DNA from 3 places in the Pseudacidobacterium ailaaui genome. Region 3 is predicted to be linked to each of the others. Evidence: riboswitches for the same ligand, from Rfam matches in the RefSeq annotation. Region 3 holds a riboswitch; each other region holds the start of a gene.
What was found. Region 3 has a riboswitch for cobalamin ahead of N655_RS0115710 (ribonucleoside-diphosphate reductase subunit alpha). Riboswitches for the same ligand answer to the same signal wherever they lie in the genome.

Region 1: linked by a shared signal. The riboswitch ahead of metE (5-methyltetrahydropteroyltriglutamate--homocysteine S-methyltransferase) and the one ahead of N655_RS0115710 (ribonucleoside-diphosphate reductase subunit alpha) in region 3 are both predicted to bind cobalamin.
Region 2: linked by a shared signal. The riboswitch ahead of N655_RS20915 (TonB-dependent receptor plug domain-containing protein) and the one ahead of N655_RS0115710 (ribonucleoside-diphosphate reductase subunit alpha) in region 3 are both predicted to bind cobalamin.

What each region holds. Positions count from the first base shown of each region.
Region 1 covers NZ_JIAL01000001.1:3,324,705-3,329,918, forward strand. Annotated here, with positions in the region: gene polA (DNA polymerase I) at 1-1,062, opposite strand, end outside; gene metE (5-methyltetrahydropteroyltriglutamate--homocysteine S-methyltransferase) at 1,129-3,396, opposite strand; cobalamin riboswitch at 3,493-3,693, opposite strand; gene N655_RS0114890 (riboflavin synthase) at 3,742-4,407, opposite strand; gene ribD (bifunctional diaminohydroxyphosphoribosylaminopyrimidine deaminase/5-amino-6-(5-phosphoribosylamino)uracil reductase RibD) at 4,392-5,214, opposite strand, start outside.
Region 2 covers NZ_JIAL01000001.1:2,350,554-2,355,767, reverse strand. Annotated here, with positions in the region: gene N655_RS0110500 (NAD+ synthase) at 1-379, opposite strand, end outside; gene N655_RS20920 (TonB-dependent receptor domain-containing protein) at 463-1,725, opposite strand; gene N655_RS20915 (TonB-dependent receptor plug domain-containing protein) at 1,722-2,927, opposite strand; cobalamin riboswitch at 2,952-3,122, opposite strand; gene N655_RS0110490 (tetratricopeptide repeat protein) at 3,273-3,968, shown strand; tRNA gene N655_RS0110485 (tRNA-Arg) at 3,978-4,054, opposite strand; gene coaD (pantetheine-phosphate adenylyltransferase) at 4,142-4,633, shown strand; gene N655_RS18385 (mechanosensitive ion channel family protein) at 4,666-5,214, opposite strand, start outside.
Region 3 covers NZ_JIAL01000001.1:3,516,504-3,521,717, reverse strand. Annotated here, with positions in the region: gene N655_RS0115720 (Na+/H+ antiporter) at 1-1,349, shown strand, start outside; cobalamin riboswitch at 1,429-1,631, shown strand; gene N655_RS0115710 (ribonucleoside-diphosphate reductase subunit alpha) at 1,719-4,088, shown strand; gene N655_RS0115705 (ribonucleotide-diphosphate reductase subunit beta) at 4,101-5,138, shown strand.

The DNA of each region.
Region 1 (5,214 bases), 190 kb from region 3:
CGTATGCTCCGATTCAGGAACAGCCAGCGCAAATCCGCTTGCGCGCGCCTGCATCAGGAACTCCGTCAGTTGTTCCTGGGAAGGTTGAAGTATGTGCTCAACTTCTTTCTCCGGGGCGGTCGGAGCAAGCTCCTTGAGCAGAGTGGTAAACTCCAGCTCGCTGAAGAGTTGCCGGCACGCAGGTACGTCGGGTGCCTGCGTCCGCATCGCCTCAAGGTCGAGCTCCACTGGCACCTCGCAATGGATGGTCACCAGCTCCTTGCTGAGCAGAATTGTCTCGCGATTGTTTTCGAGCGACTCACGATATGTTTTGCGCTTTACCTCTGAGGCGCGCTCCAGGGCCGCTTCGACGCTGCCAAACTGCTGGATCAACTCAACAGAACCCTTGTCCCCGATGCCGGGAGCGCCTGGGACATTGTCTATGGCGTCGCCGCGCAGCGCCATGACATCGATGACTTTCTCTGGAGGCACGCCCAGCGTCTCTTCAACTTTGGCACGGTCGAGGACAAGATTTTCCTTGACCGGATTCAACACCTGGATGCGTTCGTCGACAAGCTGCAGCATGTCCTTGTCATTGGAGACGATAAATACGGGGTGTCCCTCGTTGGCCGCCTTCTTCGCCAGCGTGCCAATCACATCGTCTGCCTCATAACCCTCGGCCAGCAGAATGGGGATGCGGAAAGCTTCCAGCGCACGCCGGATATAGGGCAACTGCTGGAGAAGATCGGGTGGGGTTTCCGTGCGCGTGGCCTTATATCCCGCATATTCCACCTCGTCAAAGGCCTGCGTCCGGATATTGAACTTTCGGATCGTCGTCATTGCCTTTGCCCGCTCGTCGCGAAAAACAGGCGTGCTGGGATCAAAGACGGCTGCAAGGAACTGCGGCTGAAAGTCCCGCCGCAATTTGTTGATCATGTTCACAAAGACATAGGTCGCCGCCGTAGGTACCCCGGTACGTGTTGACATCGGCCTCTGCCGCTGCATTGCATGATAGGCGCGGAAGATGAACGACATAGAATCGAGAAGAAAGACGGGCGGTTTTCTGGCGTTTGCAGAGGACATCAGAGTCGAGTCTATCGCAAACAAAAACGGCCTGCCCTGAGACCAGGCAGGCCGCGAAAAACAGAGTCAGTCAAGCACGGAGGCATATTCCTGTCGCAAAGCCTGCGCGGCGGCGCACATATTTTTCAGAGACGCCACTGTCTCCGGCCAGTTGCGCGTCTTCAGCCCACAATCCGGATTGACCCACAGCTGCTCAGGACGTACCGCTTCCAATGCCCTGCGCAGGAGCTGCTCGATTTCGTCTTTTCCCGGAATGCGTGTCGCATGAATGTCATACACGCCGGGTCCAATTTCATTTGGATAACCGGCTTCACGGAAGGCCTGAAGCAGCTCCATGCGTGAGCGTGCAGATTCAATCGAGATGACATCCGCATCCAGGGCCGCAATCGCGGGGAAAATATCGTTAAACTCGCTGTAGCACATGTGGGTATGAATCTGGGTTGCGTCACTCACCAGAGAAGTCGCCAGACGAAAGGCCGCCGCGGCCCACTCCAGGTACTCGCTCCAGGCAGCTTTGCGCAGCGGCAGTCCTTCGCGTAGGGCCGGCTCGTCTACCTGAATGACGCGGATCCCGGCGGCCTCCAGGTCGCGTACTTCCTCACGCAGAGCCAGGGCAATCTGAAAGGCCACATCCTTTCGCGAAAGATCGTCGCGCACAAAGGACCATTGCAGGATGGTCACCGGACCGGTGAGCATTCCCTTCATCGGTTTCTGTGTCATGGACTGGGCCTTGCTGCTCCAGCACACAGTCATAGGCGCTGGGCGAAACACGTCTCCATAGATGATGGGGGGCTTGACGCAGCGTGATCCGTAGCTCTGCACCCATCCGTTTGCGGTAAATGCAAAGCCGGCCAGTTGCTCGCCAAAGTATTCGACCATGTCATTGCGCTCAAATTCACCATGAACCAGCACGTCCAGACCGATTTCTTCCTGCACACGGATGCAAGCGGCCATCTCCTGCTCCAGATAGGCATGGTACTCGGCCGTGGCCATTTCGCCTTTACGCCACTTTGCCCGGGCCTTGCGTATCTCTGTGGTCTGCGGAAAAGAACCGATGGTCGTGGTTGGAAACAGGGGCAAGCGCAATGTGGCGCGCTGCTTCTCCCTGCGTTCCGGGTAAGGCGCGCTGCGGCGGAAATCCTTCCGTTGCAACGATGCGGCAGCTTCCCGCACAGCCGGAACACAGGCCGAGGCGGCCCTTCCCCGTTCCTGAAGAATGCGATGGCGATCGGCAAAGGCCGCAGGAAAGCTCTTTGGTCCACCGGCAATCCACCGGACCTCTTCCAGCTTCTGCAGGGCAAAACTCAGCCACGGCTTCAGGCCTTCCGGCAGACTGTCTTCGCCACGGACGTCTACAGGTACGTGCAGCAGTGAACAGGACGGCGCAATCACAACCCTGTCTTCGCCGACGGCCCGCGCGGCGCGCTCAGCCAGCGCATGCGCTTTGTCTAGGTCGCAGGCCCAGATATTGCGTCCATCCACGCAGCCCAGACCCAGTATCTGCTGTGGCCGGAGTGCCTGCAAAGCGGCATCCAGTTGCTGTGGCGCCCGTACAAGGTCCAGATGCACTCCAGACACGGGCAAGGAGAACGCGAGATCGAGATTCTCTCCCAATCCTTCAAAATACGTGGTGAGCATTATCTTTAGCGGGACCTTCGCCAGACGCTCATAAGCCATGCCGTAGGCCCTTCGATAGGGGACAGGCAGGTCCGTCGCCAAGTGCGGCTCATCTATCTGTACCCATTCCACCCCTGCTTTATACAAAGAATGCAGGAGAGCATGGTAACTTTCCAGCAGAGCAGGAAGCAGATTCAAGGGGTCTGTTCCATCCACGGACTTCCCCAGCAATAAAAGCGATATGGGCCCAAGCAAAACGGGCCGAGAATGGACCCCAAGGTCTTCGGCGTTTTTGATTTCGTCCAGAATTTTTCCGGGATTGGTCTTGAAGGAAAGATTGCGCGACCATTCAGGGACCAGATAGTGATAGTTTGTATCGAACCATTTTGTCATCTCCATCGGAGACTGATGCTGGCTGTTGCGGGCCATCTCAAAATAGCGCTGTAAGGTGACTTCGTCGTTGCCGAAGCGCTCCGGCGTGGCACCCAGGGACACAAGCATGTCCAGCACATGGTCATACAAGGAAAAATCATTGGATGGAATGAAGTGGATACCGGCCTGCTTCTGGGCAAGCCAGCGATCGCGCTTCAATGCATGAGCAGTAGCCAGCAGTGCATCTTCGCCGCTCTTACCCTGCCAATATGATTCAAGAGCAAACTTGAGTTCACGACGCGCACCGATGCGCGGATATCCGAGATTCGCGGTTTTCAGAGACATGAGAAGTGGTTCCTTTGCAAATCAAATTGGAACCATCTGCGCGCAGGGACCAGTATCAGTGGCCCATTCCCCGAGGCCAGCCGACAAGTATGCGCACGCGATGGCGCTGCGCAGGCCGGTATTCGGACTCTGGGCCTTCTACTGGGCGCCGCTTCCCATTCATCGCTGAACAGTGCGTGGTTGACAGCCAACCGTGCGCTTTTCGCTCCCATCACCGCTGCGGGACAGTGCCGGAATTGCACCGGCTTCCCGTTTAACAGGGCCAAAGGGCCCTGCACCTGCACGTCTTGAGTCTACACTGCGCAGCGGCCATTGGTGAGAAGAGAGAGAGATGTTGTGTGTCCTTCAATATCCGTTGGCAATCAGGTATTCCAATGTCAACTCAGAAGCGGCCGTCTTTTGCCGGCGCTCCTGCTCAAAAAACTTCAACATGACGTCAGCCTCCAGATTTACCGGATCTCCAGGTTTGAGCGTATGCAGATTGGTATGCGCATACGTGTGCGGAATGATCGCAATGGTCACCGTGCTGCCATCAAATTTTGCAACGGTAAGGCTGATGCCCTCGATCGCAATTGATCCCTTTTCGACAATATATCGCGCCACGCTGTCTGGTACCGAAACCCGCAGCCACCAGTCTGTTACGGACAGATCCGCAGCGGACGAAACAGGCTCCAGAGAGAGCAGGGTGCCAGTCGCATCCACATGCCCCTGCACCACATGTCCACCCAATGGAGTGCCTGCCGGGGTGGGGAGTTCAAGATTTACCACTGATCCCGGCTTCAGTCTTGCAAGCGAAGTCCGCGCCACAGTTTCCTCTGCCAGATCAGCATAAAAAACCGGAGGATCTGCCGAAATATCCAGCGCGGTGAGGCAGACCCCGCTGACGGCCACAGAATCCCCTTCCCGCAGCTTTTCGGCCACTTTTGGTGCGGAAACCGCAATGCGTCTGGTACCTGCGCGGTCTTCCAGGCTGAGGACCTTTCCGGTAGCTTCAATCAGTCCGGTAAACATACTTTCTCCTGCTTCCAAGGGTCGTGCAGATATGCTTCCAACAGTACATCCTGTTCGATTGTCTTTGAGCAGATGCGCTGCGGCTCCTTGAGGACACTCGCCTCTCCGGAAAAAAGGGGGACTCCGTGTTCGCCGAGGAGCACTGGAGCATAAAACAAACTGAGCTTGTCCACGATCTGCGCTTTCATCGCAGCACTGTTCAGATGCGCCCCACATTCCAGCATCACGTTAAGCACATTGCTGTGAGCCAATCTGTGCACCACCAACTTCAGTGGGACGCGACCGTCCTGTCCGGAAAGCTGTTCCACGCGGATGCCGCGGGCGTCCAGCTCGCGTAATTTCTCTGCGGGGGCGCGTTCCGTGCAGAAGACCATCACATCATCTTTGGCTGTCTGCACCAGCCTGCAATCGAGAGGCAAGCGCAACGATGAGTCAAGCACCACCCGCAGCAATGGCCGGCGGCGCGGCAGACCACTGCGATCTGTAAGCAAAGGGTCGTCAGTCAGGACCGTGCCGATCCCGGTCAGAACGGCGTCTGAGGCATGGCGCATTTCCTGCACAATCGCGCGCGATGCCTCACTGGTGATGTAGTGCGGTTTTCCCTTCGGCACAACTCCAGGAGCGGGAGCAATGCGTCCATCGAGCGACACGCCGGCCTTCAGAGTGATCAAGGGTAGTCCGGTGACGATATATTTCGCAAAGCCATCATTGATTCTGCGCGCTTCGTCCTGCAGAACGCCGACCTCAACAGAAATGCCTGCTTTACGAAGCTTCTCCACTCCCTGCCCATGGACCGCTGGATTCGGA
Region 2 (5,214 bases), 1.2 Mb from region 3:
GCTGGTCGTCAAAGACGTCATAAAACGGCAGCAGCATCTTCGACTGCACAAAGGCGATTTCTCCTCTCTGCAGCAGCGCGGCAGAGTTCATCACCTTCTTGCCTGTCCCGGCAGGCGCATGCGTCACATAACCGACGATGCTGGCAATCTCCAGATCGGCTGTGGCCTCGGCAATCTCCCGCACCGCCTCCTCTGACCTCGCCACAAAGGAAGGCTTGTCCAGAAAATCCGCCGGCGGATAACCGCAGACCGCCAGCTCCGGAAAGAGCACCAGGTGCGCCCCGCCCGCAGCGGCCTGCCGCGTAAAATCAAGGATTTTGACGATGTTTCCGGTGAAGTCACCGATGGTGGGATTGATCTGGGCTAGCGCTACCTTCACAGGTTTAGTGTACCAACGCGCAGGACGCAGGGCCTCTGCTGCGCCGGCCTGCAGGCAGCGGGCACAGCCCAGGCCCCGGCCCTTTATTTCTTTGCCTTGCCCAGCGCAAACCTCAGTCCGGTGCGGAAGTTCAACGGCAGCGATGGATAGCCGATCGGCCCGATGTGCTGGCTGCTCAGGATGTTGTCCAGTTGGGCATACACTCCCACCCAGTGTGTCACCTGATAAACGCCGCCAAAGTCGAGCTTTGCGTATCCGGAATCGAGATTGCGGTTTGGCAGCAGCAAAGAATTGCCGAAGGAGGCGTCGCTGTAACCCAGAAATGTCGAATCATCGCTCCGGCTGGCAAAGGCCCCGTCCCCGATCAGCGTAAAGTGCTTGCCCGTATACGTGGCCGACACAAAACCCGTATGCGGCGGCCGCCGGAAGGGCCGCGCTCCCCGCAGCGGCGAATACACGCCAATGGGAAGATCCGCAAACGAGGATGCGGTGTTGTAGGTGGGCTGGAGTGCATCCGAGCTGAACGAACGCTGTACCACCGCGTCCAGATAGGTGTACCCGCCGCGCAGGAAGAGGTCCTTGCCGATGCCGTACTGCACCTCGGTCTCAAACCCCTGGGCCCGGAAGGCCTGCGAGTTGAGCGTGGGCGACACAAACGCCGTATTGAGCACAGCGATGATCTGCTCTACCTCATTGGGCGGCAGTTGCGGCAGAAGCTCATACAGCGCGGTTGCCGGCACGCTCTCAATCTGGTCGCCAAATTCATTATGGAAGTAAGTTGCGCGCACCAGCACCCGCTCGCTGAACAGACTTTGCTCCACTCCACCGTCATAACTGCGCGACCGCTCCGCGCCAATCGGGCGGATGCCAAACTGCGCTGCCGCACCCGCTCCGCCGTAAGTGTTCAGCACCTGATACAGTGAGTCAAACTGGTCGGTCAGTGTCGGCTCTTTTACGCCCTTGGCAAAATTAAAGTTCAGCTTGGTCCCGTGAAAACTGCCCGCTCCCGGACGCACCAGATAGTAAGACACTCCCACCCGCGGCGTGCCTTCCGTTCCGTAAAGCTGGTTTTTCTCAATGCCTCCACCCAGCGAATAAAACAACCGGTTGCGAAAGTCGCCGGCAATCTGGAGCATGAAGTCATAGTTGGCCCGCTCCAGAGTGTCATTCACATACCCGGGGTAATAGTCTTTGCCGCGCTCATCTTCAAAGCGGAACCCTGCCACCGCCAGAAGGTGCGGCGTAAACTGATAGTCCGCCTGTGCATACAGATTGTCCCGGTTGGACACCAGCTCTGAAGTCACCGGATACGTGCCGGCATAATTCAGAATTGCCTGTCCACTCACCGTATATCCGTTGGCCCCCGGATGGTCACCGGCAGCCCCAGATACACCCCCATGTCCGGCTCATAGATCCCGGTCGGAGACCATTGCGTGTCCTCTTCCCGCTTGCGCGCCAGGCCATATCGCACCAGCCCATGCAGACGGTCAGAAAATGTATGGTCGATGCTCCCCGTCGCATAAATGTCCTGGTCCGATTGCTTTCCATCATTGGCAATCCGATAAAACTCATAGGCCCCCGGCAGCCCCGTCGCAATGTCCGCGTTGCGGAATGTCCCGCGCACCGTCGTGGCTGAAGACCAGGCCCATCCCAGGTTCGCCGTCTCCACAAGATTGTGATACTCGTCCTGCGGAATCGCATTTTTCGTCTGCAGGTCGCTGAATCCGCCATAGTAATCCAGCGCGCCGTGCGTGCCGCCCAGCTGGACCTCATTGCGGTAGGTCCCGAAGTTCCCCGCATCTCCCTCATACATCAGCGAGGGGAATGGCGTTGAGCCGCGCGGCGTTGTAAATGCAACCACACCGGCTGCAGCGTCGGAACCATACAGCACGCTGTTCGGTCCACGGTATGCCTCCGCCTTCTCCACTCCCGTTGATGAGAGCGTGGAAAAATCAAAGCGTCCGCCAATGTCTTCCATCGGGGCGCCGTCCAGCAACACCTTGTTGGCGTCCGAATTTCCGCCTCGGATAAAGATGCTTGTCAGCCCGCCGCGCTGCCCCTGCTGCACAACGTTGATCCCGGCCACCTGGCGCAGCACATCCACCATGTCTGCCCGATTCAGAAATTCGGTCTTGCTCAGCCCGGTGACCGATGCACTCACCTGCGCCTGCGGCAGCGGTGTTCCCGTGGCCGTGACCACCACAGACTGGCGCACCCACTCCGGCTCAAGCACAATCTCCTGATCCACTACATCCAGAGCACCACCGTAAAAGCTCTGCGTGGCAAGCTGACGAAACGAGCTCCCGCTGGCCAGCACATAAAACCTGCCGCTCGATGATGTGGAAAGAGAATAGCTGCCGTCGCTTTCGGTCTTGCCCGCTACAATGACCTTGCCGTTATAGACCAGGGCAACGTCGGCATTGGCAATCCCGGCGCCCAACGGGTCTGTCACACGCCCATGCACCACCACGGCGCGTATGGGAGATACGGCAAGCAAAATACAAATCCATAGAAAAACAAAGCGGCGGCGCCGCAGAAGTTCTCGCATCTTTCCTCCGTTCCCCTCGGAACTGGGTTTTGTGCGCCTGAGGCCGGTCTCCTGACTCTGCGCGTCCTGCCATGCCGCCTTCCCGGCCAAACCAGTGGCTGAAGGCATGGCGCCAGCTTGCGCTACGCGCTTACAGTTGCGGGGCAGTGGCGGATTCTCACCGCCTTCCCGAACACCTCATGCGTTTCTTCCGTCACAGAGACAGCAAAGACACGGACGTCCGTCCCTGTCTGCTTCCGTTCCTTCCTGTGCCGGAAACTATGATTATTCGTGACACGGAAAGCAATGTCAAAAACCACCGCTTTGTGCGCGTAACGCACTCTTGGTCTCGCGCACCATCCATGCATGACCAGCTTCGCCGCCTTCACCCAAGGTTTGTATCCGTTTGAGGTTGTGCTGCTCGTTGGCGGCATTCTTCTGTTCCTGGTCCTGCTGATCGGACTGGTTGCCGGACTCGTGCGCGGTAAGATTTCCGCCATTCTGGTCCCGCTCTTCATCCTCTCGCTCGCCATGATTGGATGGCCCAGCGTCCAGTCCATCCAGTACAACCATCTGACCGTCACACTGAACAACCAGCTCCAGCAGGTCGCCGCCAACCCTGCCGACCAGGCCGCACGCAGCCGCCTCGCGCAGATCACCGCCCAGCTGGCCTCTCGGCCTGGCAATGCGGCAACCCTGACGGCTGTGGCCAGCGCCCAGTATGCCCTCGGCCAGGAAGGGCCTGCACAGCAGAACCTCGCCCGGGCGTTACAGATGGATCCCCGCCAGCCCGCGGCCCTGGCTCTCAAGAGCAAAATCGACGCCGTCACACAAATGCAGCAACTGGCGCACACCGTGCAAAGCAATCCCTCGGATGTCGCGGCAAAACTTGAGCTTGAGGAAGTGGCCGCGCGGGTATCGCAGATGCCGCTGGCCAATCCCAGGGCGCTCGTATCGCTGGCAGTGGCGCAGAAACTTACGGGAAATGGGATCGCCGCACAGCAGACAGAGAAGAAAGCGCTGGCCATCAGTCCTCATGCTCTCAAGACGCCTGCGCCTTAACTGTAGAGCTGGTGACCCCGGGAAGATTCGAACTTCCGACACGCAGTTTAGGAAACTGCTGCTCTATCCACCTGAGCTACGGGGCCACTGCAACTTATTTTAACCTGCTTCGGCCGCTCCTCTTCCGCTGGGCCCTGCTCCTGGTCCTCTTCACGCGATACAATGCCTTTGGCGTGAATACTGTAAAGGCCATCTATCCGGGCAGCTTTGATCCAGTGACCAACGGCCACCTCGACCTGATTGCGCGAGGGACCAAAATCTTTGACCATCTGGTCGTCGCGATCCTTCGCAACTCCGGAAAAAATCCCCTGTTTTCTGTCGAAGAGCGCGTCGAGATGCTCTCGCAGGCGCTTTCCGGCTTTCAAAATGTCTCCGTTGCGACCTTCGACGGTCTGCTGGTAGACTTCGTCCGCGAACAACATGCTCAGGCCGTCATGCGCGGCATTCGCGCCATCAGCGATTACGAATACGAGCTACAGATGGCCCTCATGAACCGCCGTCTCGCCCCCGACCTTGAAACGGTCTTTCTCATGCCCGATGGCAAGTACTCCTTCGTCAGCTCCCGCCTAGTCAAGGAGGTCTTTACCCTCGGCGGGTCCATCGAGGGACTGGTCCCTCAATTCGTCATCGAACGGCTCAAGGCCCGCGTCCCCAACGGCCACTGACATCGGCGCAGCCCCGCTCCTTCTCGACAGACCTACATTCCTTCCCCGGTAAACGGATTCACCTCATTCGCCTTTGCCGTCGTGGGGTCGGCCACCGCAACCGCAGCCTCAGGCCTGTGCTGGAGCTGCCCGGCCACCCCGCTCCCGTAAACACGCAGCGGGTCTCCCGGTAACAGCCCGTTCTTTTCCAGAGCAATGCGGATGCGGCGCTGGGTCTCACGCATGGCCCCCCAGTGCTTGTCTGCCTTGGTCTTCAACTGCACCGGATAGATCACCTGCGAGCCCTTGATCGTGTCCACACCCAGAAGCGTGGGGTCGGCCAGAAAGACGTCCCTGTATTCCGGATCATTGCGCACGCTCATCGCCACTTCCATCAACAGTTTCATCACCTTGTCCGGGTCGGCGGAAAAGTCCACAGATACGTTGATCGTCGCTACCGAGTAGTCCCGGGTCAGGTTCGCCACCGTCGTAATCTGCGAGTTCGGGATGAAGTAAAGCGTACCGTCTCCGTCCCGTACCATGGTTTTGCGCAGGGAAAGCGACTCCACAATCCCCGTCACCCCGGCCACGCGGACCTTGTC
Region 3 (5,214 bases):
TTCTGATGCTGGCCTTTGGACTGGTTGCTTTCACCGTGGTCGGTGTAGGTTTTGCGGGGCACTACTTCTTTCCGCAGCTCACCTGGAAGACCGGCCTGGTGCTGGGTGCGGTGGTTTCCACTACAGACACGCTGGCTGCAACCAGCATTGCACAAAAACTCGGCATTCCCACTCGAATCGTGGACATTCTGGAAGGAGAAAGTCTCATCAATGATGCCAGCGGCCTTCTCGCCGTCAGCTTTACAGTGGGCATTATCACTAGCGGGCATGTGCCTTCTCTTCTCAGCGCTCTTGGTCAGCTCTTGCTCCTTTCTAGCGGTGGCGTCATCATCGGCCTCGCAATTGCATGGGTCCACTCACGGTTGATCTATCGCATTGAGGCTGCGCAGATTGAGTTGACCATGACTCTTATGGTTCCGTATGTTGCCTACCTGGCCGCGGAACGTCTGCATACCTCCGGTGTCATGGCGACTGTAGCCTGCGGATTGTATCTGGGGCATCACCGCACGCGGCTGCTTTCCCTCGGCGCCCGCCTCGAATCTCCGGCCGTGTGGAATACGGTTGAATTTATTCTGAACGGGCTGGTTTTTCTTCTGTTAGGTCTTCAAATCTCCTCCGTGTTGGCGGGGATTGAACATATGGGGACGGGCAAGCTCATCGCGGGTGGCATCATGGTCAGCATCATTGTGGTGGCGCTTCGCTTCCTTTGGGTCTTTCCTGGTGCCTGGATCGCGCAGAAGATCCGGAAGCATTTTTCCGGAAGGGAAACGGAGATAGAAAACCGTCAGGTGTTTCTTATCGCCTGGGGAGGAATGCGCGGCGTGATTGCATTGGCTGCTGCACTCTCACTTCCGGAATCACTCCCGGATGGGGCCGCATTTCCAGCGCGTAACATCATCATCTTTTTTACCTTCTGTGTCATTCTTGTTACGCTCGTTGGTCAGGGCCTGACTTTTCCCTGGATCATTCGCAACCTTGGTTTGGCCCAGAGTGGACAAAAACCCAATTTGGAAGAACAGATGGCGCTTCGGACCATGATTCAGCGGGCCATCAGTTATCTTCAGGCACAAAGAGAAAAGGATATTGCAAACAAGGAAGTGTACGAAGCGGTGGAGCGCGCGTACAAGCGTCGGATGGCGCTTCTGAAAAATCCTGAAGAAGGAACAAAAGAAGAGTTTTACGCTCAGGCCAACCGCTATCTTGAAGTTGCCCGTGAGGCCAGAAACATTGAGCGTATGGCCGCAGGAGAATTGCTTGCTACCAACCAGATCAACGATCTGGTCTACCAGCAGCTTATCCTCGACATTGATTTGCAGGACGCCCGCTATTCTGCGAAGTTTGCCTCCTGAAGCGTTGGCGCTCTGGATCGGAAAGATATGCAATCATACCGCAGTATCTTGCGTTGATTTCCACAGTCTACACAGGATATAGTTGGTCTACCTTTGCGGTGCTGGATGGATCTTCATCCGGCTGAAAAGGGAATCCGGTGCAAATCCGGAGCTGCCCCGCAGCGGTAAGCAGGAACGAAAGCCTCATTCAGACGCACTGGTTTGGCTCCAAGCCGGGAAGCGGAGGCAAGTAGGAAGGACAAGCCTGCAAGCCCGAAGACCTGCCGCAGAGAGACACTCATGCGCCTCCGAGGGGAGTGCCGGGTGATGATGGTCTCTTTCCGTCATTTTCCTGTCCAGTCTCACCTCTCAGGCGGAAAGGAAATTTCCGTGCCTGAATTGCAGACAACACTTGCTGAGATCGCACCAGACTTTCCACAGCCTGAGCCTGCACCACAGATGCAGGTGCGCAAGCGCAACGGTTCACTTGAACCTGTCGATGTGAACAAGATCGTGCGTGCCGTGCAGCGATGCTGCCATGGTCTGACGCACGTGGACCCGATGCGCGTCGCCAGCCGCACAATAGGGGGGCTTTACAACGGTGCTACCACACGGGAGCTCGATGCAATCTCGATTCAAACCGCGGCTTCGCTGATTGCTGAAGAGCCGGAGTATTCCAGGCTCGCGGCGCGCTTGCTGCTTTCCACCATTGTGAAAGAAGTTTCTGGCCAGAACATTTACTCGTTTTCGCAATCCATTGAGATGGGCCATCAGGAAGCTCTGATTGGCCGCGCCACCTATGATTTTGTTGTTCAGAACGCGCGGAAGCTTAACCATGCAGTGGATGAGGAGTTTTCTGATCGATTTGAATACTTTGGTCTGCGCACTGTGTATGACCGCTATTTGCTGCGGCATCCCATTACGCGCAAGGTAATAGAAACGCCGCAGTATTTCTTTATGCGTGTCTCCTGCGGACTGGCAGTTACGGTAAATGAGGCCATAGATTTTTATCGCCTGATGGCTACGCACGATTACATGCCCAGTTCGCCGACCCTCTTCAATTCCGGCACCCGTCACGCACAGATGTCCTCCTGTTATCTCATAGATTCCCCGCAAGACTCGCTTGAGGCCATCTATGACACCTACAAGCAGGTGGCGATGCTCTCAAAGTTTTCCGGGGGCATCGGTCTGGCTTTCCATCGCGTGCGCTCAGAAGGATCTTTGATCCGTGCGACGAATGGTCTCTCCAATGGCATCGTTCCCTGGTTGCACACGCTCGATGCATCTGTGTCTGCGGTCAATCAGGGAGGAAAGCGTAAAGGTGCTTGCTGTGTTTATCTGGAGCCCTGGCATGCTGACATTGAACAATTTCTGGAACTTCGCGACAACACGGGCGACCATGCGCGCCGCACGTACAACCTGAACCTGGCGAATTGGATACCAGACCTTTTTATGCGTCGCGTGGAGACAGATGGGGTCTGGTCGCTGTTTGATCCTAAAGTTGTCCCTCATTTTCCCGACCTTTATGGTGAAGCCTTTGAAGCTGCTTATGAGGAAGCTGAGGCGCAGAAGCTTTATACAAAGCAGATAAAGGCCCGCGACCTTTATGCACGCATGATGCGCACGCTTGCCGAAACCGGCAATGGCTGGATGACCTTCAAGGACACAACGAACCTGAAATGCAATCAGACGGGAAGGCCGGAAAACGTCGTGCATCTCTCAAATTTGTGCACAGAAATCACCGAAGTCACCTCTTCGGCAGAAACTGCTGTCTGCAATTTGGGATCAATCAATCTTGCCCGACACGTTGTAAACGGAAGCTTTGATTTTGAAAAACTTGCGCGTACCGTACGCGCAGCGATTCCGATGCTCGACCGCGTGATTGACATTAACTACTACCCCGTGGAAAAAGCAGCGTCTGCCAATCACCGCTGGCGTCCTGTCGGGCTTGGTATCATGGGGCTGCAGGACGTCTTTTTCCAGCTTGGCCTGCCGTTTGATTCGCCAGAAGCATCTGCTCTTTCTTCGCAAATTCAGGAAGAAATTTACTTTCATGCCCTCAGTGCCTCCTGCCATCTGGCGGAAAAGCAAGGCCCGCATCCGGCCTTCAGCGAGACCCGTGCTGCGCTGGGCAAACTGCAATTTGATCTCTGGGGTATCACTCCAGCCAATCAAGGGCGATGGGACGCACTCAAGCAGCGGATCCGCCAATATGGCCTGCGTAATTCGCTTCTGATTGCCATTGCGCCTACAGCGACCATTGCCTCCATTGTCGGCTGCTACGAATGTATTGAGCCCCAGGTCTCAAACCTCTTTAAGCGAGAAACCCTCTCAGGTGAATTCCTTCAAGTGAACCGGTATCTCGTCGAAGAGCTGAAAAAACTGGGCCTATGGACAGAGGAAATGCGCGCGCGGATCAAGCTGGCTGAGGGCTCTGTTCAAAACATCGAAGAATTACCGAAAGATCTCCGCCAGATTTATCGCACGGTCTGGGAATTGCCCATGCGGGCCATCATTGATATGGCTGCTGCTCGCGCCCCCTGGATCGACCAGAGCCAGTCGCTGAATCTCTTTGCTGAGTCTCCCAACATTGGCCGACTGAGCTCAATGTACATGTATGCCTGGAAGAGCGGCATCAAAACCACCTACTATCTGCGTTCGCGTCCGGCCACGCGCATTGCAAAAACCACTGTTCAGCAAAGCTCAGGAGCCATTGCCTGCTCTTTGGAAAATCCGGAATCCTGCGAAGCCTGCCAGTAAAGGAGAAAATTCATGTCCATTGTTACAGAATCGTCCGTAAAGGTCCCTGATTCCATCCTCGATCCTGGACTTTGTCTCACATTGCGGCCTATGCGTTATCCCGTTTTCTTTGAGATGTTCAAAGACGGAATCCGCAACACCTGGACCGTCGAAGAAGTAGATTTTTCTACCGATCTTGCTGACCTGCGCGCGAAGCTCACACCGGCTGAACGGCATCTGATTCAGCGCCTAGTGGCCTTCTTCGCCACAGGAGACTCGATCGTCTCCAACAATCTCGTGCTCAATCTTTACCGGCATATCAATTCTCCTGAAGCCCGTTTGTATCTTTCGCGACAGCTCTTTGAAGAGGCCGTCCACGTGCAGTTCTATCTCACGCTGCTGGACAATTACATCCCTGATCCTGCGGCGCGGGCCGAGGCCTTTGCCGCGGTTGAAAATATTCCGTCTATTGCAAAGAAGGCACAGTTCTGCATGAAGTGGATGGATTCCATTCAGCAGCTCGACACATTAAAAACGGAAGAAGAACGCCGACAGTTTCTACTTAACCTTATCTGTTTTGCCGGATGCATCGAGGGCCTGTTCTTCTTCGCAGCTTTTGCTTATGTGTACTTCCTGCGGAGCAAAGGTCTTTTGCATGGACTTGCAACTGGGACCAACTGGGTCTTCCGTGATGAAAGCTGCCACCTTGAGTTTGCCTTTGAGGTGGTAAAGACCGTCCGCACGCAGCATCCGCATCTCTTTGACAAAACGATGGAAGAGCAGGTCATTGCTATGTTAAAGGAGGCCGTGGATTGTGAAGCTCAGTTTGCAGAGGACCTGCTCTCCGGCGGGGTTGCCGGTCTTTCCCTGAAGGACATGCGCGAATATCTTCAATACGTAGCGGATGCGCGTCTGCAGCGACTGGGAATTTCCGCTGTCTTTGGCTCAAAAAATCCATTTCCTTTCATGGATTTGCAGGATGTCCAGGAACTGACGAATTTCTTTGAACGCCGTGTTTCCGCCTACCAGGTAGCTGTCCAGGGAGAGGTTACGTTTCACGATGAGTTCTGAGCCAACCTTTGTCACAGGGTCTCCGGTCTAAAATACCTAGGCAAGGAGGCCCTATGGCAGCCCTTCTTGGAATTAT